3 regions of the Paenibacillus sp. OSY-SE genome follow, and region 1 is predicted to be linked to each of the others. Evidence: riboswitches for the same ligand, from Rfam matches in the RefSeq annotation. Region 1 holds a riboswitch; each other region holds the start of a gene.

Region 1 (10,527 bases):
CAAGTCTGCCTGTATCAAGCATCAGGAGGTAAGAGCGCGCGAGGGCGGCCGATTTTAATATGGACGCTGCGGACGCGCAAATAAGTCCTTGCACTTTAGTGGTGCAAGGACTCTTTTTTTTCAACCGTGCAGCAGACGCTGTCTGATGACTATAACAAAGAAATGACCAGCAAATTATACAACACCAATGGCAAAATGACGTCGTTATTAAAATAATACGAACCGTACAGTGAGCGTTGCGGCATGGGATGCTGGGTATGCAAATAAAGATAATCTCTATCGACATTTGAGATGACCCCATCATATACTTGACCGTCAACCGTCTGAACTCGCACATGCCGATCCTTATACATGTTGCAGACATGGTGAACTTTTTCCCTGGCCGAATGCATGGCTTGAACCATCGCGGGGTCTGCCTGATAAACCAACTGCTGGTGAGCAGGATTATTGTGCAAGGGAAGAACCTCCGTTCTTACTGTAATGAGATATACTTCACCATATGCGCAATTTTTAGGTATCAGCACAGAAACTTGCCATTACTTGTCCGTTTCTGCCGTTTCCAAGTAGAAATAGAATGCAACGCTCTGAGCACCCCGAATTAGGGCGCTTCTTTTTGTTTGCAAGATCAAAAAAACCACAGGCACACGACCTTACTCGGTCATAGCATGTGGTTTCGTTTCTCTTCATTGCGGGTTTCTCGGCAGGCTCAACACCTGACGCATGTCGAGGCTTGCTGTGCTGCATTTATGACGAATAACCAAGCTCTGCAAACTGCTTAATACGTGCTCCTATCTCATCACGGACCCGCTGAAACACGGACCAATCCTGCCCTGCCGGGTCGTCGAATCCCCAATGCTCCCGTCGGACGTGTGCCGGAACCGCAGGACAGACCTCATTCGCGTGACCGCATAAGGTCACGACCACATCAGCGCGGCGCAACAGCTCCATATCGATGACGTTCGAGGTTTGTCCAGAGATATCGATATCCACTTCCGCCATCGCTTGAACGGCTTTCGGATTGACGCCATGCGCTTCAATGCCGGCAGAGTACACGTCCCATCCCTCTTCTAAGAAGTGTTTGCCGAACCCCTCCGCCATCTGGCTTCTGCAGGAATTGCCCGTGCATAGAAAATATATCGTCTTTTTCGCTGTCATTTCGATTTCCTCACTCTCTGTGGATGTTTTGATTTGGTTGGGAATAAGGAGGATTGCATCCGCAGAGCGATCCGAACTAATCCGATCATGACCGGGACTTCGACCAATGGTCCGATGACCGCGGCAAAATCTGAAATACGGAGTTGAACGCAACTAGCCCTGCAGCATATTCCGTGTCTCCCTGCGCCAGATCATTCCATACGATGACCATTGCGATGCAGCGTGCGAGGCCAATCAAGATGAGACCAACCATATATTCAGGATGGTCGGGCAGCAAAAGAATCGCCAGCAAGAACATGAGAAGCGGGCCGATAATCCAGTTCTGCACGAGTGATAAGATCAGCACCTTAACGTCTTTGAATACACGCCCCATCTCTTCATAACGAACCTTTGCCTGCGGCGGATACATCATCAGAATCAAGCCGATCGCAAGCGGAATGGAGGTCGTGCCCGCCTGTAATCTATTCAAGCCGTCGACCCATCCCGGAAATATAGAACCGAGCCCGACGCCAAGCGCCATAGCGAGAAAGATCCATAACGTCAAGTAGCGGTCCAACACCGACAATCGCTTCGAATTTGTACTGTTCATTGCTTTACACTCCCTTGCGCTCCGTATCTTCATCCATTGCCGCACCGATTCGCCGCCTGGCTTGCCTCGATGGTACGCAGCTGTACGGATGGTTCAGGCAGCCGTCCAACAATTTCCTGCAGCAGGGCGTAGTGTGGATTCGCGGGCTGCAGCGAATAATAAATCCACTGCCCTTTACGAGCTTCCTTGACGAGATTCGCATCCTTCAGCTTGCGCAGATGCTGGCTGATTGAAGGCTGGCTGACGTCGAATACTTCAAGCAACTCACATACGCAACATTCGCGCCGGGACAATATGGCCACAATCGTCATACGAGTCGGATCGCCAAGTAATTTTAAAAAGGCGGATACGTTCTCAATTGCTGTATGCTTCTGTTCAGCATGATCCATATGTTCCATCTTGCACCTCCTGTCTTCTTCATCAAATATAATATCACCATATAGTTATTTGCTTATATATTCAATACAATTATGATGACATCTGTTCCATTCTTATGTAACTGCATCGTTTTCCGTTCACGAGCGCAAAATAAAGCCTGCAGATTGCTCTGCAGGCTTCGGCTTCAAAGTTCGTCATTATCCTGTAAATTCTTGTACCCACTCACCATTGTAGTATGCAACGCCGATTGAAGTATAGCTTGCGTTCAGAATGTTTTTACGGTGACCTTCACTGTTCATCCACGCATTCATTACTTCTTCCGGTGTGCGTTGTCCTTTGGCAATGTTCTCGCCAGCGGTACGATATTGGATCCCTTTGGACTGCATCAGATCGAACGGAGAGCCAAGGGTCGGCGAATTATGATCAAAGTAATTGTTGTCGTACATGTCTTTCGCCTTCACCATTGCGACATTAGTGAGCGCCGCGTCCGATTTCAATGGCTCAAGTCCTGCTTTGGCACGCTCTTGGTTCACTAAATCAACCACTTGCGCAGCGAAATCGGAGTTAGCCGTCACGCCTTGGTTCGGATTTTCCGTACCTGTTGCAGGTGTTGTTGGTGCTGGCTTGCTTGGTGCCGGAGTCGCCGGTTCAGGCTTGCTCTTGTCCGGTACCGCAGCATCTGGTTGTGTGACTACAGGCTTCGTATTAGGAAACAGCTTGTTCAACATATCGGTCAAGTTCTGATTGTTCTGCTCATTGCCTTGCAGTATCGTATTGAAATCGAAGCCGGAGCAATCGATGTTCGTCAGATTTTGATTAGGTGCTTGAGCTGCAACATTCAGCGGAGCGGCCATTGCCGAACCTGCTGCCACGACTGGTGCCAGAACGAGTGCTCCCGTGATAACGACTTTCTTGAACGTATTTTTCATTCAGATTATCTCTCCCTTTGCAGCCTACGAGGTTAGCTGACGGGTTCGGGTCAAAGAGGATTCCCCCTGCCGCATCTATGCGACTTCACCCCAATGTGTGGTTCCCCCGTGCTCAGATGAGCTTCGGCCTTATTTTTGGTACGTCCAGATCGTAACACGGATTCCCGTTCGATTCATTTTAAATTTAATGTTATTTTATGAAAATATAACCATGTAAGAAGTTCAGCCTATACTTTTTTCCCTATATACAACAAATGAGACGAGGTTCCTAGGATGTATGGACTGTCTGCTGCATCCATAACAATTTGCATGATCGATTGAAACGCTGCTTCCCCTTGGTCGCGCCAATACTGCCAGTGCTCCGGCTTCATCAAGCCCGCAATGCTGCCCGATCCGATGAGCTTAACTTGTTCGAACCCATGCGCTTCCATAAACGGCTCAATTTCTTCTATGGGAAAATAATAGGCTCCCGTAAACCTTCCTTCGTCGCTATGATTGAAAACTCCGGTGCGCATAAACTCGGTCAGCCCTTCTATTGTGTCATTGGGCTTCCAATGCTGCGGATATAATAGCGAAGTTGCCACGTGCCTCATTCTCGGCATGAATGCGACGAAGACAAGGCCGCCTGACTTTGTCACACGATGCAATTCCTGAGCGGCGCTAACCCGGTCTTCCTCCTGCTGCAAATGATACATTGGGCCTAACATCAAAGAAGCATCGAATTGCTCATCGGCATACAACTGCAAATTTCTCGCATCGGCAACGTCAAAGCCTTGAAACTGGCGCTCAAGCCCGTATTCCCGTACCTTCTCTCGTGCGCTTTCGACCAGCTTTGGTGTAATGTCCGCCAATGTGATGTCATATCCGGATTTCGCTAGCTCTATCGCATATTTTCCGGGACCTGCCCCGATATCCAAGATGTGTCCTTTTTCCGGGAGGTGCGATTTAATATAATGACAATTGACCGTGAACTCCAAAGGTTCCCGCTCGAGACGTCCCCATTCGTCGAACGAAGAATAATAGTTTATCATTTGACTCATCTACATCCCTTCCCCCTTATTGTCCGATATATCAGTTGAATATAGCACGCAGTGGCACATTCTGACAATTCATTTCTAGAGCTAACGTCACCGTTTTCAAATGGAGCTGGAAGCAGAGTCACAACGAAAAGACTTGAATTTTTGTTGAAAATCGTTCATGAATGTTCTGTATTTGTTATTTTTTCTTCATGAAACGTTTCATGATGGGAATATTGATGTAATGAAGTAGTGAAGGAAAAATGTACGATTGGGGTGCTTGGTATGAAAGTACAGATGACAAAAGGCAAATACGAAGCGTTAACGCGCTTGTCGGACGAACACGGATTGGTCATTGCAACAGCGCTCGATCAGCGCGGTTCGTTGAAGAAGTCGCTGACCAAGGCGCTCGGCCACGAAGCCGACGTGAAGCATGTGGAAGAATTCAAGGTGGCCGTAACCGAGGAATTGACCCCATACAGCACGGCCATTCTGCTAGATCCGGAATTTGGCTGGAGCGCAGCGGAAGCGCGTGATAAGCAGGCAGGACTGCTCATCGCTTACGAGAAGACCGGTTATGACGCGACCGTCCAAGGGCGCCTCCCCGACCTGCTGCCGGAGTGGTCTGTTCGCCGTTATGCGGACAAAGGCGTAGACGCCATCAAAATATTGATGTACTACGACCCAGACGATGCGGCGCACATTAACGACCAGAAGCACGCGTTCATCGAGCGTATCGGCGCCGAGTGCAAGGCGAACGATATTCCGTTCTTCTTCGAACCGGTCACGTATTGTGACGACATTGCCGATGCGAAGGGTCCGGAATACGCTAAGGTGAAGCCGGAAAAAGTGAAGAAAAGCATGCGCGAATTCACGAAGCCGCAGTATCACCTCGACTGTCTCAAGGTCGAAGTGCCGGTCAACATGACATACGTGTCTGGCACGGCAGCGAACCGGGGCCATGAAGCGGAAGCGGTATATACGCGCGAAGAGGCGCTGCAGCACTTCAGGGATACGGCGTCAATTGCGACGGTTCCGTTTATTTATTTGAGCGGCGGCGTCTCGAACGAGGACTTCATCGAGACGCTGGAGTTCGCTGGCGAAGCAGGCGTTCCGTTCTCAGGCGTGCTCTGTGGCCGCGCCACTTGGCAAGACGGCATTGCCGTGTATGGCGAGAATGGCGATACTGGCCTGCGCGCATGGCTGAAGGATGAAGGCGTGCAGCGCATGGAGCATTTGAATCGAGTGCTGCAGCAAGCGGCGAAGCCTTGGTGGACGGTGTATGGCGGCAAGGATCAGATCGTCATTACCGAATCATAAGAGCACTGCAGGCGCTTGATTTAAGACTGCCCCTGTCCAAGACGGACAGGGGCTTTCTTGGACAGGGGCTTTGCTGCGTCGTTCGGTCCTCATCGGCACACATCAGCATCTTGCTGTGGAGATCGAGATGTCGGCAGCAAAAAACGGCGCGTTGCATATCCGAAATTCGGAGATTTGTTCGGATATTCAGGAATATTCGATGTCGAGTATGTATATATAGAACCTGCTCACATACCCCAAGATGTCCGGCCCGTTCGGGAAGAGATGCGGGGATGAAACGTCAGATTCACATCAACTCCACATTACAAAAGTGTAAGTGTCCTGTAAGGTTCATAAATATCATTTTTTAAGCCATTTTGCTACAATATTTGCGTATCGTGCAGCCATATTTTCAGCGTAGGATGGAACAAAAAGGGCGGACACTCACCTCGTGTCTATACATGCGATGTAATCGGCTTGACCACATCTGCAGCAGTCCCGGATCAATGTAAAGGAGGTTTCTCATGGATGAACGCGCAAAAGCACGACTTTGTTTTTTCGCCTATATACTGATGCTTATCATTTTTGATACGGCCTATTCATTTATGATATTAAATATGTTTCTCGCTTTTGCCGCTTTGGAGCTTGCTTTTTTATTGCCCTTATTTAAAGCAAAGAGCAAGCGGGAAATCCCCGTTAGTGCCGCTTTTTATATTGTTTTTATACTGTTATCCCCTAATGTCCTTTACGTGATAACGGATCTCATTCATCTCAAAATTTTTGAGTTTAATTTTAAAAAAGGTTTGATTGTTGAGGAATGGTGGAACTTTTTTGTTTTAATAAGCGGAGTAGTATTGGCTATTTATTATTACATTCTTATGTTAAAACAGATTCACAGTCTTATCTTACATATAAAGTGGAGCAAGACGATCCTATTGGCTTTTATCATCCTGTGCAGCATTGGGGTCTACATAGGAAGATTTCTGCGTTTTCACTCTATTCATTTATTTACAGAGCCATTCTCGTTAGTTAGTCAGGTATTGAGTTCAATCAATGGGGATTCTTTGCTATTCATAGGTTGGATGAGTATGCTGCAGTTCATCATGTGGTGGTTATTTTCAGATTCAAGGCGGAATTCGTTATGAATGACACTCACACTTGGTTATTTACGGTATGGATGATCACGATAGGTGTTGTTATGTTATTTACACAAGTTTACGTTTCAAGACTGCTGTATCGTTATGAAAAATCTGTGTTGTGGGGCTGTATTGGGTTTATACTGTTGTTTGGTCTTAATATGTATGTTTATCAAATTAGAAAATTAGAAAAACGTGCAGGCTATGCTTTTGAGCGATTAGATCCGCAAGCACGAAAAGTTTGGAGACGAGTTTATGTCCTCATTCTTATACAATATTTGTTGTTTTTCGTCTTTTTTGGGTGGCTTTCATCTCCCGGATAAGTGAACAATGTATTGATATACTAAAAGTAGTATTTTAAAATAACACTATAATAAACATTGCAAAAAGGAGGTAACTCATTTGATTGATGAACTTCGGAAAATCGGTTTATCCGATCTGGAAGCAAGATGCTACTTGGTACTGCATGAAGAACCGAACATATCGGGTTATGAGGTGGCCAAAAAAGTATCTGTATCCCGCTCAAATGTGTATGCGGCACTCCGGTCTTTGACAGACAAAGGAATATGCCGGGCGGTTGAAGCCGAACCTGTTTTATACGGCGCCGTGCCCATTGAGCAGCTCGTTCGACTGCTGAAGACGGATTTTGAACAGACAGCCCACACGCTGCTGGAGCAATTGCAGTCCCCTTCACGGAAGTCCGCGTCGTTCTATAACTGGCAGGGCGATAAAGCGCTGGAAACGACCATTCGACGTTTGTTGTCCAATGCAGATAAAAGCATCGTGGCGGACATATGGGCGGAAGATGTAAGCTGGTTCGAAGAGTCGCTGCTGGAGGCGGAACGACGGGGTGTTGCGGTAACGGTTATTTCCATCGGCGAATGCCATACCCGATTAAAGCATGTTTTGGTGCATAGGCGGAGCGAAGAGTGGAAGTATCTGGAACCCAGACGTTTTTCCATTCTCTGCGACTCCCGTTCCGCGCTCATTGGCAGCTTCGGCAAGTCACTCAAGCTGTCCGCATTGGAAACCGATCATCCTTCCGTGGTCGAGCTGCTGCAAAACGGCTTCTATCACGACGTCATTATGGATCGGATTGAGCGGGATTTCGGCAATCAATTGGCAGAGAAGTATGGGCAGCACTATGACAAGATCATCAATCCTTACAGGGAAATACTTGAATAACCTGCGGTATTCCCTCTTTTTTTAACTGAATCATAGTAGTATTCATGAATACCATTATTAACTGAAGGAGAACTCTATATGCCTACTGGGTATTTGATCCAGTCGACGGAGGCGTTCATTTACATCAGGACTTTGCATTCTGGTCCATGTCCCTCTGCCTGATCGAGGACGGGCAGCCTGTTTTTGCAATGGTATATGATGCGTATCGTAAAGAGTTCTTCCATGCAATACGGGTTGTCCAAGAGGCACAGGGCAGCGTGACGGACGTGAATGGAGGGGCGTTTACCTGGGGCGCTTCAGGCATCATTGCCGGTAACGAAGCATTGCGTGCCGAAATACAGACGCTACTGACACGTTAATTCGATCATTAGGCGAGACCGCCGTTCACACGCTGGCCTCGCCTTCTTTTTGAACATAGAAGAGCAAATGCTGAGCTGAAGGCTGGTTCGTGCCTCCGAGTCTAAGCTTGCATTGGATTTCGTACAATGGATTAGCGCGTATCCTCTTTCCGAAGAAAGTTCCATTGGATTTCATCCAGTGCTTTGCCCCCATTTCACACCAATCGCTGAAAAACAGCCCAATCCACTGTACAAAATACAGTCCACGTGCCGACTAACCATCTAATCCGCACATTTGACTGTATATTTTCCAATGGAGCTCACTTCATGAAGCTTACTTCGACAGGAAACCAATCTAATTCATCTTATATTAGATCCCTGCCCTGATATCACGGGATAAAGCGGCCTCTTTCGAAATCGTAACTCCATTATGCAAAATGAATCCAATCGATATCGCAAATGCCCGCATCGCGCACTTGCCATTTACGGATATTCGAATTCGTGAATGCAATGTGCAGATTCTGCTTGCCTGTCAGCCGTTCCGCCAGCTCTATCGTATATTCCTTGTAGAACGGAGCCAGCTTGCCATCGTGCAGCGGAAGCTCCATATCCACTACGGCTTTGCCTTCCGGTCCGCCAAGCATCATTTGCATGCGTGTATCTTCGGTCAATACCGCAGCGCGAACTGTAATCCGGCTTACGCCCTGCTCGCCGAAGTCAACATCATCGAACGCCATCCAATCGGCAAAATGCAAATCACGCACATGAACGTAGTTGCCCGGAATGAACAGACCGTTGGAACGGTCGTACTGTTCAGCTTGCAGCGACACGCCTTGCTCCGGTGGCGCAACAGGTGCGACAACCTTAACGCCGACACGGAACGATATGCCCGCTTCGCCCATCACTTCCCCAGCTTGCGCCGTGACAGACGCGGTTCCTGACGCTATGGCTGTAAGCTGACCGCGTTCATCTACCTCTACAACCTTCTCGTCGCTGGAGCTCCAGGTCAATGCCAGGTTGGACGCCGTAGCAGGCGTAACACGGACATTCAAATAACGGGACCAGCCGGCCTCAAGGACGATATCCTCTTCCGCATTATACTGCGGCACGATGTGCTCTGCTGGAATAGGCTCATAGCTGTATTCAGCCCGTTCCCCGTCTCCCCACTGCCAAGTGATGACGGAGGCTTCGCTCTCCGTTCCCTCGACGTTCACAGCCACTGCTTCCAACGTAATCGTCTCTTCCCCGTGGCGGTCGATCGATTTCACATAGTAGACGCCATCCAAGATGCGGCCAATCGCTTCACGTTCCCCATCGCGGACACGATACAGATCATAGTACCATATGTTATCGGTATCGCAATCTTCAGCAAAATCCCACGACAGATAGAAGGATGCCTGCTTGTCGTCGAAGAACGCCTGAGCAACCTTAAATTGAGATGGAGCCTTCGGTGCCGGCATCCCCGCGCCTGCGGTCAGCTTCAACTCGCCAAGGTTGACCTTCACTTCTGCATCCTCGCTCCAGGCAGAAGCGATGCGCATACCGATCGCTGCAATGCTTCGTCCTTTATATGTTCCTAAGTTAGCTGTCACCGTCGTCCAATCCTTGCTAACACCTGCACTACAATCGACAACGACCGGAGTTGCAGGTTCTTCTGTGAAGAATAGAAGCGCCTGTACGCCAATCGCATTCGCAGGGATCTCCATGCCCGAACGTCCTTGATGCGTTACTTCTGTCTTGTACGTGAAAGTCAGTTCCACATCTTGTTGAACCGGCAATTCAGTTTTGAACAAGCGGATATCCGTTGCCATGCCGGCGCTCAGTACGCCCTCGGCCTTGACAGAGGAACCTCCGTTCCATGCCGTGCCATAATCGTAATCGACCGCCAGCGGTTCCCCTTTCGATGCAGTCCACCACTGCCATGTCGGCAAAATATCTTGCGCGCTCATGTTGTTCCAGCCTTTGGCGGATGCCGTGCGTCCGTTCAAGAAGAAGAATAGGCCGTGACCGTTGTTGAATCGCGTCGCAAAAGGATAGTTACCGATAACGGAACGCTCTGCAATAAAGTGCGCGATACCGTCCCAGCTCTCGGATTCAGCGCCGATGGCCCGACCGCTTTGCGCAGGATTGCCGTTCCCTCCGGACCAATACAGCCGCTCGCGGTGTTCGACGTATTTCTGCATGTTCGGGTCCGACGGATTCGGCGCTCTGTGCCATACCATATCCGTACCGAACAGGGCCAAGCTGGTGCGTGGCGTACGGGAAGCATCTTCACGGAACACCGTCTTCAACTCGTTGCCGCGTTCGAAGCGGAACTTGTCGTTCTCGATGCCCGAGTACAGCGCTTCAAATGGATCCAGGCCGATTTCTCGAGCATAGGAATTGCTGTTCTCCAACCGTTCGGGCGTGTACGCATAGTTGATGAAAATGCTGTCGTTCGCTTTGCGCCCATCTTGCTGTTCCATAACCCAAGGAGCATTCTTTTCATTGAAATAGTTAATG
Region 2 (10,527 bases), on a different contig from region 1:
CTGCTGCACCTCCGGGTGCATCGGCAGTGTAACGTCCTCCAGCACGTTGCCAAGCGATTCGCACAGGGTATGAAAGTCCTGGCCTTGAATCGCCTGCAGCATCCTCGCTAAGGAAGGGTGCTCTTGAATATGCTGTGCCCTTAGACGACCGTAGACATCGGCCGTAGATACGTTGATTGGCGGCTTGGCAAGCACCACCCAGCATTGCGGCGGATTCTCGATCGTTTCCAGCTTCTCGCCCCGCCCCCGCGCAATCGCAGTTCCTCCCGTTACGCAGAACGGCACATCCGAACCAAGCTCCGCTCCTAACCGCTGCAGCTCCTCGTCCGAAATGCCGAGCCGCCACAGCCGGTTCAAGCCGCGCAGCGTCGCCGCAGCATCGCTGCTGCCCCCGGCCAAGCCCGCCGCGACAGGAATCTTTTTGTCCAGATGAATATATACGCCTTGCTTCACTTCATATCGTTCTTTAATTAATTTTGCCGCTTGGAACGCCAAGTTTTTCTCATCTAACGGTATGTAACCTGCCTGACTGGAGATGATAATCGTGTCGCGAGGCAGCTCCTCCATTTCGAGACGGTCCGCTAGGTCCACCATCGTCATTACCATTTCGACGTCGTGATATCCGTCCTCACGCTTGCGTAACACGTCCAGTAGCAAATTAATTTTGGCTGGCGCCTTCTCGTATACTTTCACTCGCGTTCACCCTTCTTTATCCTACGGATCGCTTACGTTATTATAACAGACTCTACTTGGCAAGTCATTCGCGTAGAACGGGATATCATCGGTACCATCTTTTCCTTTTTTTACTTGATCCAACCATTTTCCCGCCAATGAATAAGGAAAGCGAACAGAGTGACGATGATGTCATTCCGTTCGCTTTTTTTGGCAGAACAATCAATTATTTCTTCGCTGCGGCTTGCTCGGCCAATTGAATGGCACGCTTTACCATATCTCCTGCATCTTTGGCTCGGATGGCTCCCCACCCATATTGGGTAACGGTGTCATAGAAGCCGAGGTCTTTTGCTAATTCGTACTTCAACTCCTCAGACATAAAGCTGCTGCGTCTTCTTCGACTCATCGTCATACCTCCTTCGGCGGAATCCGGACCGATTCCAAAAATGTGGCGCATTTAAAACGCTGCGCGAGGCGTGTATCTATAATGTTGGTTACAGCAAAAGGGGTTATTCGCTGCAAGCCGATCATATTTGTGGGCAACAAAAAAGCAGCCCATTAAGGACTGCCCGTCATGAACGTTCAACCACGAACGTATTCAATCTTCATTTCGCCATTCTCGGCGCATACGGTCACTTCGACCGATTCTGTTAATATATCTGCATAGCTATAGGACACTCGTTTGAACGCGTTCTGTTCCTGGTCCAACTTGACAATAAATACAGAAGGGTAGGTTTCTTCCAACACACCCGTGCGTTCAATCGTCTTACGACGACCACCGTTTGCACGGAGCAAAATCTTCTGGCCGACATGAGCTTCAAGACAGCGACGAATTTCAAATAGCGCATTTCTCGCCATTGTAGCTACCACCTCTTTCCTTGTCCATTATAAACAAAGTTAGAGGAAATGTCAAATTAAATAAATAATTATAACAACAAGCTTTGTTAGGTGTCAATGTGTTTTTTTGCCCAATTTCTTAAGTTTCTACAATTCATCGTTTTTTATTCAAATTACGGACGGTGTTACGTCCAAATTGGATAAATCTTTCCATTTCGGCATCCCAACACGATAGCTCCCTCGTGTCTCGATTCCGCCCACTCCTTCCAGTCCCGTCATCGTATGTGATGTGATATCGCCTATCTGTACCGTTTCGCGAATCGACGTATACGAGGCTTGCACAGCGACATACACCGGATCCAATGCATGAATCATAATCCGGCCGGGTGAACTGGCGAAGTTCGCACCAGATTGCAGCAGCGCCTCGAAATGGGATTGGCAAGCTCCCGCTACGATGGTCAGTAAATCAAGATGGCGTTCGAACTGTCTCGCGGTTTGTACGGCATTCACGAAATTTTTTGAATTTTTATAGCTTTGCAAGCTATATAAATCCCGATCCTTCATACTTTTCAATACTCCATCATGCCCTGTAATGACGACGATGTCCGGATGCACGCGGGGAAGCAAGCGGTACAGCATATCCGCCATATTCGCCTCATGCACGTAATGCCCCTCGGCCGGTACTCGAAGCTGATTATATATCGCCATGCTCTTCTGCAAATAGTTCGAATCACCATCCAAATGAAGCACCTTGCCAGGCATATCAAAATAAGCAGATGAATGGGGAACCTCGGCAAATTGAAACTCGGCGCGGCGGCGTTCGGTCTGTTGGCGTTGATGTTGCTCAATTGCCTTGACTGATTCCAGCATAGTAATATGAGCTTGCTGCGTACGACGCTTAATTGTTGCTTGCGAAACATTGACCAAATCTCGAACTGGAGAATCGGCGAGCAGACGAAATTCAGTCCCTTTTATAATCGCCGTATCCTGAAAAACCGCATCAATGCGGAATGTAATATCGCCGCCGTATGACTTACGTACGACCAGATCTCCTTGCTTCATAGGATCGATCACCTCTCCAACTATCCTATGGGCAAAAGTGCAGTTTGGTGATTGCCTACATTGGCGACCATCACGGTTAGCTCGCACCGTGCTGAATTATTCAGCTGCGTTGACCGCACGTCCTATGCTATCGCTTAAGCGGGCAAATTCTTCAAGAGACAGCGTCTCCCCGCGTCTTGTCGGCTCAATGCCGGCAGTAGCAACCGCTTCAGCCAGCGCATCCGTTCCACACACGCTGCCGTAGCGCGCCTTTAAATTGTTCCACAGCGTCTTGCGCCGCTGAGCAAAGCTCGCCTGCACGACCTCAAATAGATGCTGCTCGTCCGCTACTTGAACAGGAGGCTCCTCCCTTACGCGCAGTCGAATAACGGTAGACTCTACATTAGGCTGCGGGATAAAGACCGTACCCGGAACAGTGCAAATCAGCTCTGGCTCGGCATAGTATTGCACAGCCACACTTAAGCTGCCGTAATCCTTGCCTCCCGGACTCGCTGCCATGCGCTCAGCCACTTCCTTCTGTATCATGACGACAATATGCTTCAGCGGAAGTTGTTCTTCCAACAGCTTCATCATAATCGGTGTGGTCACGTAGTAAGGAAGGTTGGCCACGACGCTTACCTTGTCCATCCCATGAAACTGTTCGCGGAATAACTCTTGCAAATCCACCTTCAGCACATCGCCATGAACGACCTGCACATTTGGATATGGTTCCATCACTTCGTCCAGAATGGGGATGAGACGCTGATCAATCTCTACAGCCGCTACACGGCCCGCTCGCTTCGCCAACTGTTCGGTAAGCGCTCCAATCCCTGGACCAATCTCTAAAGCCCCTGTAGAGGCATCCAGTTCGGCTGCATCGACAATGCGCCGCATTATATTCATATCGATCAAGAAATTTTGTCCCAAGCTCTTCTTAAAAGAGAAGCCGTGTTTGCGAACAATTTCCTTCGTTCGCGAAGGTGTTGCAATATCCGTAAACGAGTGATTCATTCGTTCATGTCTCCTTCTGCTGTTGTTGCGCGGTGAGATTGGATTCCTCCAGTTCATGCAATGCCTGTTCGAACTCTTCCCGCCCGATTTGAAACATAGCGCAGCGTTTTAACATCTGCTTCGCATTGCAATAGCCGATACCCAGTCTTTCACCCAATTGTCTGCGGCGTTCGGCGGAACCTGCAAAAGTTGTAAGCCCAGCTTCCACCAAATCTGTCCACGTAAGCTCCGTATGTAATGCAGGCATTTCTGTCCGTATCTGCTGCAGCGCTCTACGTACCGCTTCAGGGGAGGCGTTCTCCACCCCGAGATCCCCTTTTGCAATCGCCTCGTGCCTTGGCAAGAACGCGTGCTTGCAGCCGGGAACCTGCGCAGCGATCAGCTTGCGAATGCGCTCCCCGGCATGGTCGGGATCCGTAAATATAATAACACCGCGCCGCTCTTGCGCCAGAGCAATGCGGCGGATGGTCATATCATTGAGAGCCGATCCCCCCGTCTCGATCGTATCGGCTTCCACAGCGCGCTGAATTGCAACGGTGTCGTCTTTTCCTTCCACGACGATTACTTCTCGTATCAACGTTCTTACTCCTTCCTCATGTCCCCCACTTTTGAGCACGTAACTTATTTAAATAGATGTTCAAAAAGGCCGCTTTTCAGCACCGAGGAGGTTGCAAGAACCCGAAGAAGGAGGAGCGCGGTGTAGGCGAGACTACATGAGCACCTGAAATGTTTCCGTAGGAAACATACTTCGGAAGCATAACCTCTTCGAGGGTGAATGCAAGATTCGATGCCGAATCACATCTTGCGATACTCCGTGATCAAAAGGGGACTTTTTGAACAACTCTAAAAAGCACAAAAGAAGAGGGATCTCCCTCTTCTTAGCATGACATAAATCGTTATTCATTACTATATCCTAAATACACGGCAGCAAACCGCGTGGCTTCTGCCGCGTCATCGAATCAATTAATTCGCTTCCGGCTTCACCGGACCGATCACATACACCGTATGGCCCTTTTTCCTGCCAAACTTGCGTACAGCACCTTTGCTTTCGTAATAAACGTCAATAATTTTACCTTTTACCGCTCCGCCTGTATCTTCAGCACGTCGGAATCCGACGCCCTCGATATACACCCACCATCCAAGCGGAATGAGCTTCGGATCTACCGCGATCGTACGTCCTTCCACCACCTTGGTGCCGGAGGCGGTCTTGGCTCCCGGTGACCCTTCTTGTTCCGTATAGGCGGTTAATTGAACGTTCTCCAGCATATCCTTGTAATCGAAGCCGACCTTGCCCCCTTTGCCAGAGCCGACACTCGGAGAGCTTGCCGACAGAACGACCACTTCAGGTTCCTTCTTCGTTCCATAGGCTAGAACCTGATTGACCTGCTTCGTCTGAACGGACTTATCCACTAACTTCGAATATACGAGTTTGCCGTCCTCATATACTTTTTCAATCTTTTGGACGACGATTCCCTCTTTCCCCTTTTGAACCGTCTTCGTCTTCCCCTTCAACAAGGTAGGATCAGCTTTCTTGACGACTTGGAATGGAACCTTCACTTTTCGCTCTTCTACGTTCTTACTGACACGCACGATACGAATGTCCATATTATTTGCAACGGCAGCATCTTGACCCGGATATACCTTGTCAGCCGTCTTGACAGGTATTTGAAGCGATACTAAAGCCTCGCTCACCGATTTTTTGGTCGTATAATGCGTCTTCTTCTGTCCGTCTACCATCACGTTAACGGGTAACGCGCGTTCGATGACGATCTTATCGCCATCTGTTATTTCCGTATCCAACGGTTTGGATACGGCATCATGTGCCCCTACCGCTATCGCATGCTCATCCAAAACATTACGAAGCGTATCTTGGCGTGTTTCTATAGCGTGCTCTTGTCCATCTACGCGGATGGACAGTGTCTTCTTCGATGCACCATACATATATAATACCGTAATCAACGTGATAACAACCGCAACAGCAGCAATGACAGACACGACACGTACATTTTCATGCTTCCATCGCATTGCGAGCGACATGCTGGATGATCGGGGTTCATGGGTTTCGTCATTAACGATCTCTCCCACTTCTCGGTCCTCCTTACATAGTCCCGCCGTCGAGTGTTTTGCATGATTCCATCTGACGCGACTATATCAAGAATGTTTGCGAAGAATACGTTCATCTATCGAGCTCATGTGCAAGCTATGGTCGAATTCTTCACACCAACTCCAGTAACGGCTGCTCCCACCTCCTATTTCATAACCCTATGACGTCTTTCTTTTCTTTATTCGAAAAAAGAAGTTTCAAGAGAAAACAAAAGAAGCCTAGCGTAAGAGGCGACTCTTGTCGTGGCTTCCCAAATGAAACCCAAACGTCAACAGTGTAGGACGCACGCGGACCCCTCTCTCCGATACGCTGACGAGGTTAGCTGTCGGGTTCGGGCTTGTGAGAGTCGCCCTATCTCAACTCACCGGCTCATGGCTCGGCTGTTCAGAATTCACCCCTAGGATACATTCCGCATGAATGAACATGTATTCATTCCCGGATTGTTCGCGCTTTGGTTCCCCCGCTCTCCAAAATGGAGATTAAGCGATACTGGTTGGTTGGAACAATATTCAAGTGTTTACGAACATCTGTGAGAAATCATATCGTGTTTGCAATCACCTTGTAAAGATGGTATCAATCACGTTTTAAGTCAAAAAGGGTTAAAAAAAAGTAACAAAATCGCTTTTTCGTGAACAAATCCACTTATCTTGTGGTCTAGAACTTTATTTCATCGGTTTTTCATTGATTTTCACCGTATGTCAAAACATGTCAGTCCGTTTTCAGTCGTTATTCTGCAAAATTCTTCAAATTCCATTCCTTTCAATTGCGCCGCTGCCTCTGCTACGAGACGCACATGAGCAGACTCGTTTCTTTTCCCGCGAAAAGGGTGAGGAGTCAAATATGGGGAATCCGTTTCGACGAGTAATCGGTCATCGGGTATCTTTACAAGCACTTCTTTGGGCTGCTTTGCATTTTTAAACGTAATCGGTCCGCCAAAGGAAAGGTAGAACCCCATGTCCAGACACATTTTTGCAGTCTCCCAGCTGCCAGAGAAGGAATGCATAATCCCGCCGACTTCACTCGCCTTCTCTTCACGCAAAATACGAATCACATCTTCATGCGCCTCGCGATTATGAATGACGATGGGCATGTTCAACTCCCGGGCCAGCCCGATCTGCTGACGAAATACACGCTGCTGAACATCCTTCGGTGAAGTATCCCAATGATAGTCGAGACCAATCTCGCCGATGGCGACGACTTTGTCATGCTTGGTGAGCTCGGCAATCCAATCGATATCCTCTGGCTTCATCGTTATGGCATCCACCGGATGCCAGCCTACAGCCGCATATATGAAATCATATTTCTCAGCTAACGCCATTGTTGTAGGAATAGTCTCGCGGTTAAAGCCGACATTGACCATACGTGTAACGCCCTGCTCCACAGCATGAGCGATCATTGCCTCGCGATCCTCGTCAAATGCTTCGTTGTCCAAATGGGTATGCGTATCAAATAACACGTCAATGCGCTCCTTTTAAAATTGTATTGATTACTTTCTCCTTCTTAATTTAAAGAGCTTGTTTCACTTTCCATCCATCGACCAGTTCTTGGACTCAATTTTTTCGCTGCAGGAACATCCGCTTCACTTCATCCGTGAGCCGGTGTTCCACCGCTTGAAGCTTGTCCATCGGGAAATAAATGTAATGATTTCCACGGCGAATGCCGCTGATGGAACGCACGATGTCCGATTTTTTGGACAATTCCATCACTTGGTCATGACCATCCCACAGCAATATGTGCTGCTGCGTCGGTTCGTCTCCCGAGCGATACACATCATACGGATTATCCGAAGGTGAATCGAACATAATGTCGTAGTCCGGATTCAAGCCTGCCGCATGCCATTCACGGCACAGCCATTCAGCATTCAACTCATCCACTTCAATATACTTGTACAGTTTACGCTCGATGAATCGCTGACACAAGTCGGCGAGAAGCTCATCCGGTTCATTTATCCATTGCATAAAGGCAGTCTGTACAAAAGCCTCATCCAACTGCACATACTGTGTGGTTGTCAACGTCCCTTCAAACAGCGCATCAAGCGGTTCCAAAAAATAGCGGAATGAGTAGCCCTGCAAATAAAGCTCCTTGGCCCGCTTGAAAATGTGCCTCAGCACCATTTCCGAACTGCGTGTAACGGGGTGAAAATAAACCTGCCAATACATTTCATATCGTGAGAGCAAGTAATGCTCTACCGCATGCATACCGCTTTCCTTCACGACGATCCGATCTTTATATGGACGTACGAGCCGCAGTATACGGTCAATATCAAAAGTGCCGTAATTGACACCCGTAAAATAGGCGTCCCGAAGCAAATAATCCATACGATCCGCATCAAGCGGACCAGACACCAAATTGACGACAATCGGATAAGCATACGTCTTGCGAATGACCGCAGCTACCTGCTCTGGCAATGCCGGATCAATTCGCTGCAGCACCTGGTGAATTTCAGAATCTTCCAATATAATACGGCATGTCCAATCTTCGTGGAACATGCCGAACGCCTCTTCAATGGAATGGGAAAACGGCCCGTGCCCTACATCATGGAGCAAGGCGGCACATAACGCGACGAGCCGTTGTTCCTGTGGCCAATCCTCATAGCCATTGCGTTCGAATTGGGAAATGATGCGGCGTGTGATTTCATATACACCGAGTGAGTGGGAAAATCGGCTATGCTCTGCCCCGTGAAACGTCAAGTATGACGTACCGAGCTGGCGAATGCGGCGCAGCCGCTGAAATTCTTTCGTATTAATGAGATCCCAGATCGTGCGATCCTGAACATGCACGTAATTGTGAACCGGGTCTTTAAATACCTTTTCTTCTTTTAACATGGGACTTCACTCCCCTCTGAGCATATTTAAACAGCTTGCAAAGATTATTAGAGGTTTGCATTATTAGTTTATTCGACATCGTTTTTAAAATCGATGATGTTGTCGAAAAGGTTTTGTTTATTCGCGTTTCCCTTTATTTCCTAACAAAAAACACCATCTAAGTGCAAATGTGAGTAGTAAATCGTAAAAAATAGTTAAATTTCAGTTAAAAAAATGCTAAAAACCATAAATTAGCACGATATCTACGAATTTTACAGGTTGACTAATTTGGGAATGGTTGGTACGATAATAAACAGCCAAATTAGAAATTTGTCGAATTGTGACTTATTATGTAATTAAAGAGGAGAGCGTTAAACTATGATGAAGTCCACTGGTATCGTTCGTAAAGTTGATGAACTGGGTCGTGTCGTCATTCCAATCGAGCTTCGCCGCACCCTTGGAATCGGTGAAAAAGATGCGCTGGAAATTTACGTGGATGGAGAGCGCATCATGCTGAAAAAATATGAGCCTGCATGCATCTTCTGCGGCAATGCTGAAAACGTTACATACTTTAAAGGAAAAATTGTTTGTCACGAATGTATTTCGGAAATTCCTCAACCTGTGACAAAATAAGAAAAATAGTATATAATAGCACTAATCACACATGTTAATTCTAACCTTTTTCATATCTTCCTTGATGCCCTCATGGTTATTGAACCCAACCATGAGGGTCTTTTTTTTGTTGTGGGGCGCGGGTTTCACGCCCTATCAGCACTTCATCATGCCCGCTTCTCTCCAATGATTACGTTGGCGACAGGATGAAGTTACCACAACCTTCTTCGCTCCATTCACTCCTGCCCACTCATTTTTTTTATAAAATTTGTTCTATTCAGCATTTATTCTATTTCTAATCATCTTGTCTTTCCTTTTCCATTTGCAACAAAGCTTGATAAATATCCCGTCTCGAGACGCCGCGATCTTTGGCAGCCAGCTTCATCGCATCTTTACGGGAAATATGTTGCTCCCTTTCGTAATGCGCTACGTGCTCTTCTTCACTTAGTGGCTGCCACCAAGCCTGACTGGCCTCCGCTGCAGCTGTCTCGTCTTCGCTTGCCCCTTCAACCACGAGGCAGCACTCGCCAAGCGGCGGATGCTCCAGTACGTAAGCAAGACATTCATTTACATTGCCACGGACGAAGTGCTCATAGCGCTTCGTTAACTCACGGGCCAGCGTCATGCGTCGGTTCGCACCGAACGTATTCACGATACGTTCAAGTGTCTTTGCGACGCGGTGCGGCGACTCATAGAAGAGAAGCGTGCCAGCCTCTGCTGTAAGTGACGCCAGCATCAACTCGGCGCGTTTCCTATCGCGGGGCAGAAAGCCTGCGAACGTGAACCGTTCGGTCGGCAGCCCCGATGCGATGAGCGCTGAGAGTGCGGCGTTGGGGCCGGGAATCGGAATGACGGGAAGCTCAGCTTCTATCGTCATCCGGACCAGATCGGCTCCCGGGTCGGAGATGGCTGGCAGACCGGCGTCGCTCACGAGGGCGATACGCTTCCCTTCCTGCATGATCCGCACCAGCTCCGGGCCGCTGGCCTGCTTATTATGCTCATGGTAGCTGTACAACGTCTTCCCGTGAATCTCAAAATGGCTGAGGAGCTTTCGCGTCTCGCGCGTATCCTCCGCGGCAATAATATCCGCTTCTGTCAGCGTCCGTACGGCACGGTACGTCATATCCTCCAGATTGCCGATCGGCGTTCCGACTAAATAGAGCGCTCCACTTCTGTCGGAGGCGTCTTGATAACTATATTGTTCCGTTATGTTCATGTTATCCATCCTTCAACTGCGATGCTTGGTCATAATAAATGTCCATTAATTCCTCACAGTACTCATTTCCTTCATTATATACGATTAGCGGCGGCAGCAACCGCACATCCGGCTTCCCGTCCCGAGCCGCTTCGATTAGCACCATATTGGCTTCCGTGCCTGCTCGCGGGTGAACAAAGCGAATTCGCTTCGGTTCAAGCCGATACTGCCGCATGAGCGCCATCATGTCC
Region 3 (10,527 bases), on a different contig from region 1:
ACAGAAGCGGAAGCCAAATGAAGAACATTTCCATGAAAAACACCAGCGGCAAACCGTTGATTAATGCGACTTTGTCTTGGAACGATTCCCTTCCGCCCTCGTATGCGGAGTAGTTGGATATCATGTGAGTAATAAGAAAGAACCCAAGCGGGATAACCCCTAGAAGCGAGTGCAACTTCCGCGAGTAAAAATAACCTCGTTTCATAAGCGTGCCGTTTCCCCTTTCCATTTTGCATCCATGTAGATTTTGGTAATGAAACATCCTCATTTTACCTGTGCCTGTCGAAAGCGTCAACATTTTGTCACTTTTTTATCAGGGCTGCAAAACCCTGTTGTTGCTTCCTTCGACAGCGCTCATGCGTAGCCCTTGTAACCGCTTCCTCGTAATGTGAACAACTTGTGACACTTCCATGTTACTCCTTTTTTGCTTATAATGGAATTGCAATATTATTATAATTTTTATAACTAAATCGCATAAGTGTGAGATCATTGACAATTTGCATTTTCATATTATTTATGAAATGGGAGGTCTCAGAATATGTTGGATTTGTTAGAGTCCTTTGCATCGGTCGTCGAGTTGACCAGTCTGAATCAAGCATCCAAACGGCTAAACATATCTCAGCCTGCTCTGTCCCGCCAGATTGCGAAGCTCGAAGCGGAGCTCGGTGTCGATTTGTTTATTCGGAACGGCAAACGGCTCGAACTGACGCGCGTCGGCCAGGTTACTTATGAATTCGCGCTTGACATCCGCAACCGCCAGCTCGATTTCTTGAAGTCTATCGCCGATTACAAGGCGGAAGGACATGCTACCGTCACGATAGGCGCCAGCTTAACGACACTGCAGACGACGCTGCCGCTGTTTGTTTCCTTATTTGTGAAAAAGCATCCGGAAGCTAACGTAAAAGCCGTAACAGGCAAGACCCACGAAATTGTCTCTCAGGTACGCGAGCAATCGGTTGATCTAGGGCTCGTAGCTGATGCCATACGTGAACCAGGCCTCATATGCATCCCGCTGTTTGCAGACCATTTGCAGCTGGTGCTGCCGCAAAATCATGACTTGGCAGACTGCCGCGACTGGTCGATGGCCCGCTTGAACGGCTTGCCGATGCTGCTGTTCTCCAAAGGCTCCTGGTACCGCAAGCTCATCGACGATCTGTTCCGCCGCTATCGCATCATGCCGGATATCCGGATGGAGATCGATTCATTCGAGGCGATCGTGCGGCTGCTGTCGACGAGCCATGCCGCTGCACTGCTGCCGAAGTCGTATCTGCGCTCAGAATGGCTGCAGGACAATAAATTGGTCGCCATTCATTTAAAAGAGCTGAAGCAAACCGAACGCATCACTTCTATTGTATACGCCGAGCAAGCCGCCTTAAGCCATGCGGCCAAACGGTTCATTGAAGAAACGACGCAGGCGGCGACGACATGGAATCACATTTTCAAGAAGGAATAATGTCATTTGCTGTCGAAATTGAAATAGAAAAAGAAAAAAGTAAACTTTGCTAATCTAGGGGTTTTCAGGAGGATGATGTTAGATGGATGTATGCAACCGTTGTGGGGAGAAGTTGGATGAGCATGAGCCCCACACCTGCTCCAAGGAGGCAGCCTTAAGCGGCACTTCCGATCAGAAGGAATCGGCAGTCCGCCAAGAAATCGCCAGTCACCGGGAGACAGCCGCCGCTGCTGGAGCGATGGACGCTTCGGCACCTTATGCGGCTCCGGGCCAAGTGCCTAACCAACCATTGGACGCGAATGGTTCCAATTCGTACGGCGGGGCTTCATTCGGAGCCAAGCGCGAATCAGCTTTTGATATGAAGCGCGTCGTTCAATTGATGAAGCATCCGACGGAAGCCTCTGCTCTACAGCCAGCCTCCGACTGGCTGTACGGCGTCATTGCAGTGGCGGCTTCGGCAATTGGCTTCGCCTTGTTCGCTTTTAGCATATTTAGCGGTCTCATGTCCATGCTTAATCCTTTCGGCGCTTATCTAAACGCAGGTGAGTCTATCGGTTTATTTATCAAGCTCGTCTTGCTTTACATTATTACGCTCGCCGCCTTGTTCGGCGCGCTCTGGCTCGTCAGCCGCTGGAAGGGCGTGCAGCGTTCGGACGTGAAGACGTTCCTCGTCCGTTTGGCTGCGATGCAAATGCCCTACGGTCCGGCCTACTTGGTCGCCTTCCTCATGATGCTCATCAGCTTCACTTCCCTGTCGCTCGCGATCGCGGGCATCGTCTGGTTCACCTCCGTCATCATGACGGTATCCGAGACGATGGAGCAGGCGGAAGTGACGCGCGACAACCGGTTTTTGTACGTCGCAAGCAGCATCGCCCTTTACTTCGTGCTGCTGCTCATTTTAACGAAGATTTTTCTGTAACAGCTGCCTTGCCGGCAGACGGTTGCAATGGCAAGCTGCAGGCAAGAGGCGTTATCGCGCCTCTTGCTTTTTTTATTTTCAGAAACTATAGTTAGTCACATGAGTAATGAACCAATGCGGTCATGAAATAATGCTTGCCCGCGCATGCGGCGTGGAGTAAGTACGATAACCGGACGAAACGAGGTGAATCCATTGCTGTTGGATGAGTCCAAATCGATCTATCTGCAAATCGCCGACATGATTGCAAATGACATATTGATCGGTGCCGTAGAGGAAGAAGGCCAAGTGCCTTCCACCAATCAATTCGCCAAAGTGCTGCAAATCAATCCAGCCACGGCTGCCAAAGGTATTAATTTGCTTGTAGACGAAGGCATATTGTACAAGAAAAGAGGTGTGGGAATGTTCGTGCGCCAAGGAGCGAAGCGTCTCGTGCGCGAGAAACGCCGCGCCCAGTTCGCAGAGGTCGAGCTGCCGCGCATTCTTCAGGAAGCGAGAGCATTGGAAATTGACAAGCAAGAGCTTGCCAACATGATTTTGAAAATACAGGAGTGACAGCTTGTGAATCCCATAGACAAATAAAACGCCGCCCGCTTAACTCCGTCAATGGACGGGCAAACAGGCGGCGTGTTCTTTATTTTTTCAACATAATCGCTTCTTCGAAATCCTCAATTTGATTGTTGGTTCCGATCATGACCATAATGTCCCGCTCATCTAGGACAGCCTCGGCCGACGGGGCGATAATGATGCCTTCCGGCTTGTTGAGCGCGACGATGCTGCAGCCGAATCTGGCCCGCGGGTTCAATTCCTTCAGCGACATCCCCTGCATGCAGCCGGGTACACTGAGCTCAGCAATCGTATACTCCTTCGACAGCTCGATATAATCGAGCAAATTCGGAGACACAAGCTGATGGGCAACGCGGATTCCCATGTCTCGTTCGGGATAAATAACCCGATCTACGTCAAGCCGCTCAAGCACGCGGCCATGCAGGTCAGACAGCGCCTTGGCGACTACCTTCTTTACGCCAAGCTCCTTCATCTGAATACTGACCAGGATGCTCGTCTGGATGTCATCGCCAATCGCAACAATGGCGCAATCAAAGTTGCGAATGCCGAGCGAGCGGAGCACATCTTCATCCGTCGCATCCGCCACGACGGCATGGGTCACCATGCCCGTCATGTCCGCAACTACCTCTTCATCTTTATCGATGCCCAGCACTTGATGTCCTAGTCTGACTAGTTCCTTGGCAAGGCTCGATCCGAATCGTCCCATCCCGACTACTGCAAACTGCTGCAACTCCATAATAGCTATTAACTCCTTCATCCATTACTATTCTCTATTTACCCTATCGTAATCTTGCCTTCCGGATGGCGGTACAGTTCCCGCTCGCTCTTCGGTCCGAGCGCATAGGCCAGCGTTATCGGCCCCAATCGTCCGGCAAACATCGTCAAACATAGAAGCACCTTGCCGAAATCGGTCAAATCCGTCGTTAAGCCCATTGTCAAGCCGACCGTGCCGAAGGCGGACGTCGTCTCGAACAAAATCATAAGGAACGGATGGTCCTCTGTCGTCGATAATATCATCGAGACCATAATGACCAGGAATAACGCCAACAAGGTCAACGTAACGGCTTTGAATATTCTGTCCTTCGCCAAGCGATAGCGATAGATGACGATATCCTCTTTTCCCCGAATCATCGTAATGACCGCGCCGACAAGAATGGCGAACGTCGTTGTCTTGATCCCTCCCCCGGTTGAACCGGGCGAAGCCCCGATAAACATCAGTATGATCATAAAAAACTGGGAAGCTTGGCGCATAGCGCCGATATCAATGGTATTCGCGCCGGCCGTACGCGGGCTGACAGACTGGAACAAAGACGCCCAGAACTGCTCCCACCCGCTTAAACCGGCGAGCGTGCGTGTATTGGTAAATTCAAAAATGAATATAACGACTGTGCCGATAACAATAAGAAGTCCGGTCATTGTCAAAACAATCTTCGTATGCAGCGACAATTTGCGGGTACGGCGATAATCCACTACATCGGACAATACGATAAAGCCAATCCCACCGAGTACGATGAGCAACATAGCCACCGTATTAATGACCGGATCTCCTACATAGCTCGTTAAGCTGGAGAACGGTCCGTACACCGAACCGAACAGGTCGAATCCGGCATTGTTGAACAATGACACCGCATGGAATATCCCGAAATAAATGGCTTGTCCGAGTGGCAGGTCGAACGCCCAACGCGTCGCAAACAGAATGGCGGCGGCTCCTTCGATACAGAAGGCAAACAGCAGCACCTTGCGGATAAGGCGGACAATTCCCTCCATGCTGCCTTGATTAAGCGCTTCTTGTAAAATAAGACGTTCCTTTAACGAAATTCTTTTTTTAAAAGCAAGCGCGAACAACGTCGCCATCGTCATGAAGCCAAGCCCGCCGACTTGAATGAGCAGCATAATGACCACTTGCCCGAACACCGTAAAGTTGGTGCCTGTATCGACCACAACTAGCCCGGTCACGCAGGTTGCTGATGTTGCTGTGAAAAACGCATCAACAAAAGACAGCGGCTGTCCGTTGGAATTTGATATCGGCAGCATAAGCAGAAATGCGCCTAATAAAATAATTAATGCAAATCCAACGACAAGTATGCGTGACGGCGTTAAATGTAAAATCCTGTTTTTCCTTGAAAGCTTCAAGGGGGTGTCACCTCTTTTTGTCCACGAAAAAAAGCACTGGAAATCCAATGCTATCGCTGGTATCCTGACGCACTTGCCTACGAGGTTAGCTGACGGATTCGGGCACGTTCAGGCTGCCCTATTCGCAGACGGTTCTTATGACCCGTCATACGCGAAATTCACCCCATTAATCGGTTCCCCCGCTTTCGTACATTGACGAAACTCGGCATGTATGCAATTCATAACGAGATTATATACGTTTCCCTACTCGCGCACAAAGTCAAAGATCGAACAAATTCAGTTGAATAGGCTGAAAAATAACGTTAAATAGCGCTTACAAAACCCCATTTTCTTGAAATGTATCGAGAACTCTTTCATTATCAAGGCGTAGCTTCATTCCTCTGCTGGACTTTACACAAATGAAGTGGATACAATAATAAAAGAGAACTGCGTATATACGACTAAATGGAGGAAAAAAGATGTCTTTTACCCATCAAGCACACCATGATGCTCATAATCAGGCTGCACCTTCTTATTACATAACCAAGCCTTTACTTATTGCTTCCATTGTTGGGTTCATAGTGTTTCTCACCGTGCAGGTTATTATTCCCTTACTGCAATTCGAGGTGAGCCCGGAGGAAGGCGCACAGGTCTCAATGATTACGAAGACGGAGGCGGCCGACAAGGCGATTCAGTACATGAAGCAGCAGTCTTGGCGATCCGAACTGACGCTGCGAAGTGCTGACCCGACAGTCGTGTATCAGACGGATTCCACGCTGGCTGGATATATCAGCAAGGAACGTTTGACGGAAGCCTTCCAGCCTTGGAGCCGCAAGGCTCCGTATGATAGGTATCAAGTCCTGCTCTCCGTTGTACGCGGAGGCCGCCCTGATGTGTTGAGCATCGATGTCAACATGACGAACGGCCAGATTATCGGCTTCAATTTCACCGGACGCCCGGCAACTGCCGCGGATGACTCCGTCGTCTCCCGAACGTTAGACTATCGCGCCGTGGCGGAACAGACCATAAAACAATTGGGCTGGTCATCATCCGAGTTGAACATTCAGCAAGAAAGCTTGAACAGCAAGGACGAAATACGGTTCACGGTGCCCAAAGCCAAAGTTGGCGGCGCAACGCTTGACTTCGTCGTACACTTTCACAACAACGACGTCGTCACAGCCAAGCCAGTATGGGAGGTGCCGCTAAGCTATAAAACAGAGGAATTGCAGCAGACCGCCACCGCTTCGTCCATTTATAAAATTGGTTATACATGGATGTCGTTGCTGCTCAGCATTCTCGCGCTCGTCGCGTGCATTCGTTACCGCAAGCTTATCCGATTCCGCTCCGGTACGATAATCACACTGTCCATCGTCTCATGCGGAATCTCCCTGCTTCATATCTGGAACCTGCTGCCTGGCCTCATCTCGCTTCAATTCGGGGTGCCTGCCGCACAGATCCGTATGGAGTACGCTTTGATCGTCCAAGGCGGAATTACAGTGCTTCAGGGAGTGGTGCTCTATTTCTCCTTGCTAGCAGGCACACGCTTGTGGGATCAGTCTAAGCATCGGCGCTTGATGCCAACCTGGAGCAGTCCGGAGTTCGGTACGGTGCTGCCCCGTGCCTTCTGGCTCGGCACGGTCTATGCAGGGCTCTTGCTTGGAGTGCAGACGTTTATCTTCGCCGCCTTGGAGACGGGATTTGGCGCATGGTCGACGACAGATGCATCACAGTCTCCGCTTAACTTGAGGCTGCCGGCGCTATATCCTCTGCTCGCTTGGATGGCTGCGATATCGGAAGAAGGCGTCTATCGCTGGTTCGGCACGGGACTGTTGCAGCGCTGGGTGAGAAATCCATGGATAGCTGGTCTCATCCCGACGCTCATCTGGGCTTTCGGACATGTCACTTATCCGATATTCCCGTTCTACTCCCGGCCGGTTGAACTGTTGATTATGGGTTTTATATTCTTGTACATCATGCTGAGGCACGGCTTCTGGACGGCATTGTTCGCCCACCTCATGCTGGATAATTTGTTGATGAGCATGTCTTACTTACTGGGAGGAACCGTGTCTGGCTCGGCGCTCGGCGCGCTATACTTGATACTGCCGGTGCTGATTATATACGGCTTAAAGAATCTTCATCAACGCAAAGTGAACATGTTACCCATGTCATAGAGCAAAACAAGCGGAGGTTGCTGCGGTCTCGTTATGGGATCTGATAAATGACACTTATGCGAACGTGAAGAAAGTGATTTTTGAGCATAGCGGACATAATCCGATGTTTGAGGAGCCTACTTTTGACAATCTAATAGCCGAATGGATGGGCGAGGGAAAGTAACTCTACAAAAACGTAAATAAGGGGAAACCTATGGCTTCCCCTGAAAAGTTTATAAATTCTACGATTTTAAATTAACACGTTTGAATGCTTCTGCTTGCTGTTTAATACCAACCTCTGTGGCAAACCGTTCAATACTTGAAGCACCGAAAAATCCATCCACACCTACGGTGTTGTCGAAAATATATTGAGCATCTTCCGGATCAGCAATCGGACCGCCATGACAAATGACCATAATATCTGGATTTACAGATTTGCCCGCATCGGTAATAGCTTGGATTTTCTTGGCGCAATCCTCAAGAGTCAATGCGGTTTTCGCGCCAATTGTTCCTTTTGTTGTCAAGCCCATGTGCGCTACCAAAATATCCGCACCCGCTTTAGCCATTTTAATAGCTTGTTCTTCATCAAATACATATGGGGTAGTAAGCAAATCAAGCTCGTGTGCTTTCCGAATCATATCAACCTCTAAATCATAGCCCATCCCGGTTTCTTCAAGGTTCGCTCTAAAGACGCCATCAATCAAGCCAACGGTCGGAAAATTTTGCACGCCTGCAAACCCTTGTTCTTTTAACTGCTTCAAGAAAACTTCCATCATTCTGAAAGGGTCTGTACCGCACACGCCTGCAAGCACTGGAGTATGCTTCACAACTGGCAATACTTCCGCTCCCATATCTACAACGATTTGGTTAGCATCCCCATAAGGCAATAATCCTGCAAGCGATCCCCGGCCAGCCATTCTATATCTTCCCGAGTTGTAAATAATGATTAAATCTACTCCGCCCGCTTCACCGCTTTTTGCAGAAATCCCCGTACCTGCTCCGGCTCCTAGAATCATTTCACCTTTAGCTACATGTTCTTTCAATTGGTTTATGATTTCTTGACGAGTTTGTTTCATTTTGCTTCCTCCTCATTTCTCTATTTCTGCATCAATTCGATTAACTTTTTAGCTGCCGCTAAAGCGAAATGTTTATCATTGATGTCATAGTCCAATTCAATGAGCTCTACGGCGTTTTGGTCAATATTATTTCTTAGCGTATCAAATAAGGCGCGATCCTCTTCTGCTCCATAGAAAGGCTGTCCTTCCACATCCAGCCCGGAAACACCCTTTAAAGGCAGCATTAATGCGGTTGGAGAGGTCGCCTTATTTAATTTTCCGGATATGATCTTGCCTAATTCTTTATTTTCTTGAACCGTCGTTCTCATTAAAGTCACGGTCGGGTTATGCTTGTAAAAAGTTCTATCCTGGAATTTCTCCGGCACCGTGTCAAACGGCCCGAAGTTGACCATATCCAATGCTCCTGTCGAAACAACTTGAGGCACACCAGAGCGCCCGGCTGCCTCGAGCCGATGCGGTCCTGCATTCAACACACCGCCTACCAGTTCATCACACCATTCTGTTGTGGTGAGATCCAACACGCCATCGAAGAAATTAGATTCAATTAATCTTTCCATCGTTTTGCCGCCAGTACCTGTTGCATGGAACACAATCACTTCATACCCATGTGCCTCCAAGTACTCCCTAGCCTGATTGACGCAAGGGGTTGTAAGCCCAAACATGGTAGCGGCTATAAGCGGTTTTTTTTCAACTTTATAATCGACCTCATATTTCACCATGCCTGCAATCGCAAGGGCTGCATTGGTAAAGATTTTCGTTGAAATCGAGTTCAGCCCCGATACATCGACGATAGATGGATACATCATAATATCGCTAGTCCCTACATACTGCGAGACGTTCCCGGAAGCGACGGTAGACACCATTATTTTCGGCACACCTATTGGCAGCGCTCTCATTCCTGGCGTTACAATGGATGTGCCGCCGGTACCGCCAAAGGAGATGATTCCGTCGAATTTTCCTTCCGCATATAGTCTGGGAATTAGTTTTTCCATACCTTTTGCAAGAATTTCCGTTGCTAAAGATCTGTCTTTTTTGGAGGCGATTTCACGAATATCTGCATGAACTTCCTTGGCTACTTCCTCATTCGAAATATCTGGGACGAACATGGGCTCGAATACTCCACTGTGGATGGTAAGCGTATTCAACCCAAGACCTTGCAGAATATCTTTCACAAAAGAAAATTCTTTTCCTTTGGAGTCAAATGTTCCGACTATCGCAACTGTTTTCAATATAATGACCTCCTCGTAAAAGTGGAAGTATGAAGGACTACTAAGCCGGCTTACAATTCAAGTATAGTGTTTTATGTTTGATGATTCATGTAGATTTGTATGGTGTTTATGTGTTTTTGTACTGTCGTTGATACTCTCGTGGGGAAAGCCCCGTTTGTTTCTTGAACGTTTTACTAAAATGGGCGTAGTCATTATATCCCACAAGTTCGGAAACTTCAGATAACTCGATATGATTCTGTTTCATTAACTCCGTTGCTTTATTGATTCGAAACCTTGTTACATACTCAGGAAACGTACATCCAACTTCTTTTTTGAACAAATAACTTAAATACGTCCTTGAAATATGAGCTACCAAAGCCAGTTCTGCAAAAGAAATCTCATTCATGTAATTCGCAGCTACATACTCTTTAACGAATTGAACATAATCATAGTGCTTGGTCACACCCTCAAGCATTTTATGAAGGAGCTTGTCATGTTCAGTAAGTCCAACCTCCTTGAAATCGATAGCCGTTTTCGTAATCGCTGCTTCAGAAGGTATTCGTTCAAATGAAGAACCGCCCAAATACCCTACAGCTTCTGTATTATCATACATATACTTCACATCGGAAGGTGTATTGACTGGACCGCCATAGATCATCTTCAATACATCGGGATTTATTTCATCACAAGCACGAAAAATATCTCTCGCCATCTCTGCAGCAGCTTTTAAGGATAAAACTTTTTTCGCGCCCAAAATACCGCCTTTTGTAAAACCTAAATGAGCGCAAATGATATCCGCGCCAGCAGCAGCCATGTCTCGTGCCTGCTCTTGGTCAAACACAAAAGCAATCGAAAACAGATCTTTCTCATTCGCTATTCTGATCGCCTTAACTTCTGTTTCAAAACAATTCCCCTCTTCCTTCAAAGCCTCACCAAATTGCCCGTTCATTAATCCTACGGTTGGATAGTTATTTATTCCAGAAAAGCCCTTCATACGAATGGTTTCCATATAATCTTCTAAGTTAATGGTTGGATCAGTCGCACA

The links. A riboswitch is a leader RNA that binds a small molecule or an ion and turns the genes downstream of it on or off. The one in region 1 is predicted to bind cyclic di-AMP.
Region 2: another riboswitch for cyclic di-AMP. It lies ahead of A372_RS0107795 (3D domain-containing protein); the one in region 1 lies ahead of A372_RS0109240 (CAP domain-containing protein).
Region 3: another riboswitch for cyclic di-AMP. It lies ahead of A372_RS0125295 (TrkH family potassium uptake protein); the one in region 1 lies ahead of A372_RS0109240 (CAP domain-containing protein).

What each region holds. Positions count from the first base shown of each region.
Region 1 covers NZ_ALKF01000167.1:15,800-26,326, forward strand. The annotation lists gene A372_RS0109220 (hypothetical protein) at 150-455, opposite strand; gene arsC (arsenate reductase (thioredoxin)) at 745-1,155, opposite strand; partial or broken gene A372_RS33670 (arsenic resistance protein) at 1,280-1,744, opposite strand; gene A372_RS0109235 (ArsR/SmtB family transcription factor) at 1,774-2,142, opposite strand; gene A372_RS0109240 (CAP domain-containing protein) at 2,320-3,051, opposite strand; cyclic di-AMP (ydaO/yuaA leader) riboswitch at 3,058-3,190, opposite strand; gene A372_RS0109245 (class I SAM-dependent methyltransferase) at 3,279-4,091, opposite strand; gene A372_RS0109250 (tagatose 1,6-diphosphate aldolase) at 4,353-5,387, shown strand; gene A372_RS0109255 (DUF1361 domain-containing protein) at 5,891-6,511, shown strand; gene A372_RS0109260 (hypothetical protein) at 6,508-6,825, shown strand; gene A372_RS0109265 (TrmB family transcriptional regulator) at 6,905-7,687, shown strand; gene A372_RS0109280 (endo-beta-N-acetylglucosaminidase) at 8,454-10,527, opposite strand, start outside.
Region 2 covers NZ_ALKF01000162.1:7,784-18,310, reverse strand. The annotation lists gene ispE (4-(cytidine 5'-diphospho)-2-C-methyl-D-erythritol kinase) at 1-693, opposite strand, end outside; gene A372_RS0107820 (small, acid-soluble spore protein, alpha/beta type) at 899-1,078, opposite strand; gene veg (biofilm formation stimulator Veg) at 1,255-1,530, opposite strand; gene yabG (sporulation peptidase YabG) at 1,678-2,571, opposite strand; gene rsmA (16S rRNA (adenine(1518)-N(6)/adenine(1519)-N(6))-dimethyltransferase RsmA) at 2,668-3,561, opposite strand; gene rnmV (ribonuclease M5) at 3,566-4,138, opposite strand; gene A372_RS0107795 (3D domain-containing protein) at 4,525-5,646, opposite strand; cyclic di-AMP (ydaO/yuaA leader) riboswitch at 5,958-6,161, opposite strand; gene A372_RS0107790 (TatD family hydrolase) at 6,354-7,121, opposite strand; gene A372_RS0107785 (HD domain-containing protein) at 7,216-8,490, opposite strand; gene A372_RS0107780 (AbrB/MazE/SpoVT family DNA-binding domain-containing protein) at 8,848-9,102, shown strand; gene rsmI (16S rRNA (cytidine(1402)-2'-O)-methyltransferase) at 9,377-10,297, opposite strand; gene A372_RS0107770 (methyltransferase) at 10,299-10,527, opposite strand, start outside.
Region 3 covers NZ_ALKF01000199.1:36,755-47,281, forward strand. The annotation lists gene A372_RS0125270 (succinate dehydrogenase cytochrome b558 subunit) at 1-205, opposite strand, end outside; gene A372_RS0125275 (LysR family transcriptional regulator) at 539-1,453, shown strand; gene A372_RS0125280 (hypothetical protein) at 1,536-2,372, shown strand; gene A372_RS0125285 (GntR family transcriptional regulator) at 2,565-2,924, shown strand; gene A372_RS0125290 (potassium channel family protein) at 3,004-3,672, opposite strand; gene A372_RS0125295 (TrkH family potassium uptake protein) at 3,711-5,069, opposite strand; cyclic di-AMP (ydaO/yuaA leader) riboswitch at 5,129-5,287, opposite strand; gene A372_RS0125300 (CPBP family intramembrane glutamic endopeptidase) at 5,528-7,219, shown strand; gene A372_RS0125305 (phosphoenolpyruvate hydrolase family protein) at 7,441-8,274, opposite strand; gene A372_RS0125310 (Tm-1-like ATP-binding domain-containing protein) at 8,295-9,503, opposite strand; gene A372_RS0125315 (phosphoenolpyruvate hydrolase family protein) at 9,610-10,527, opposite strand, start outside.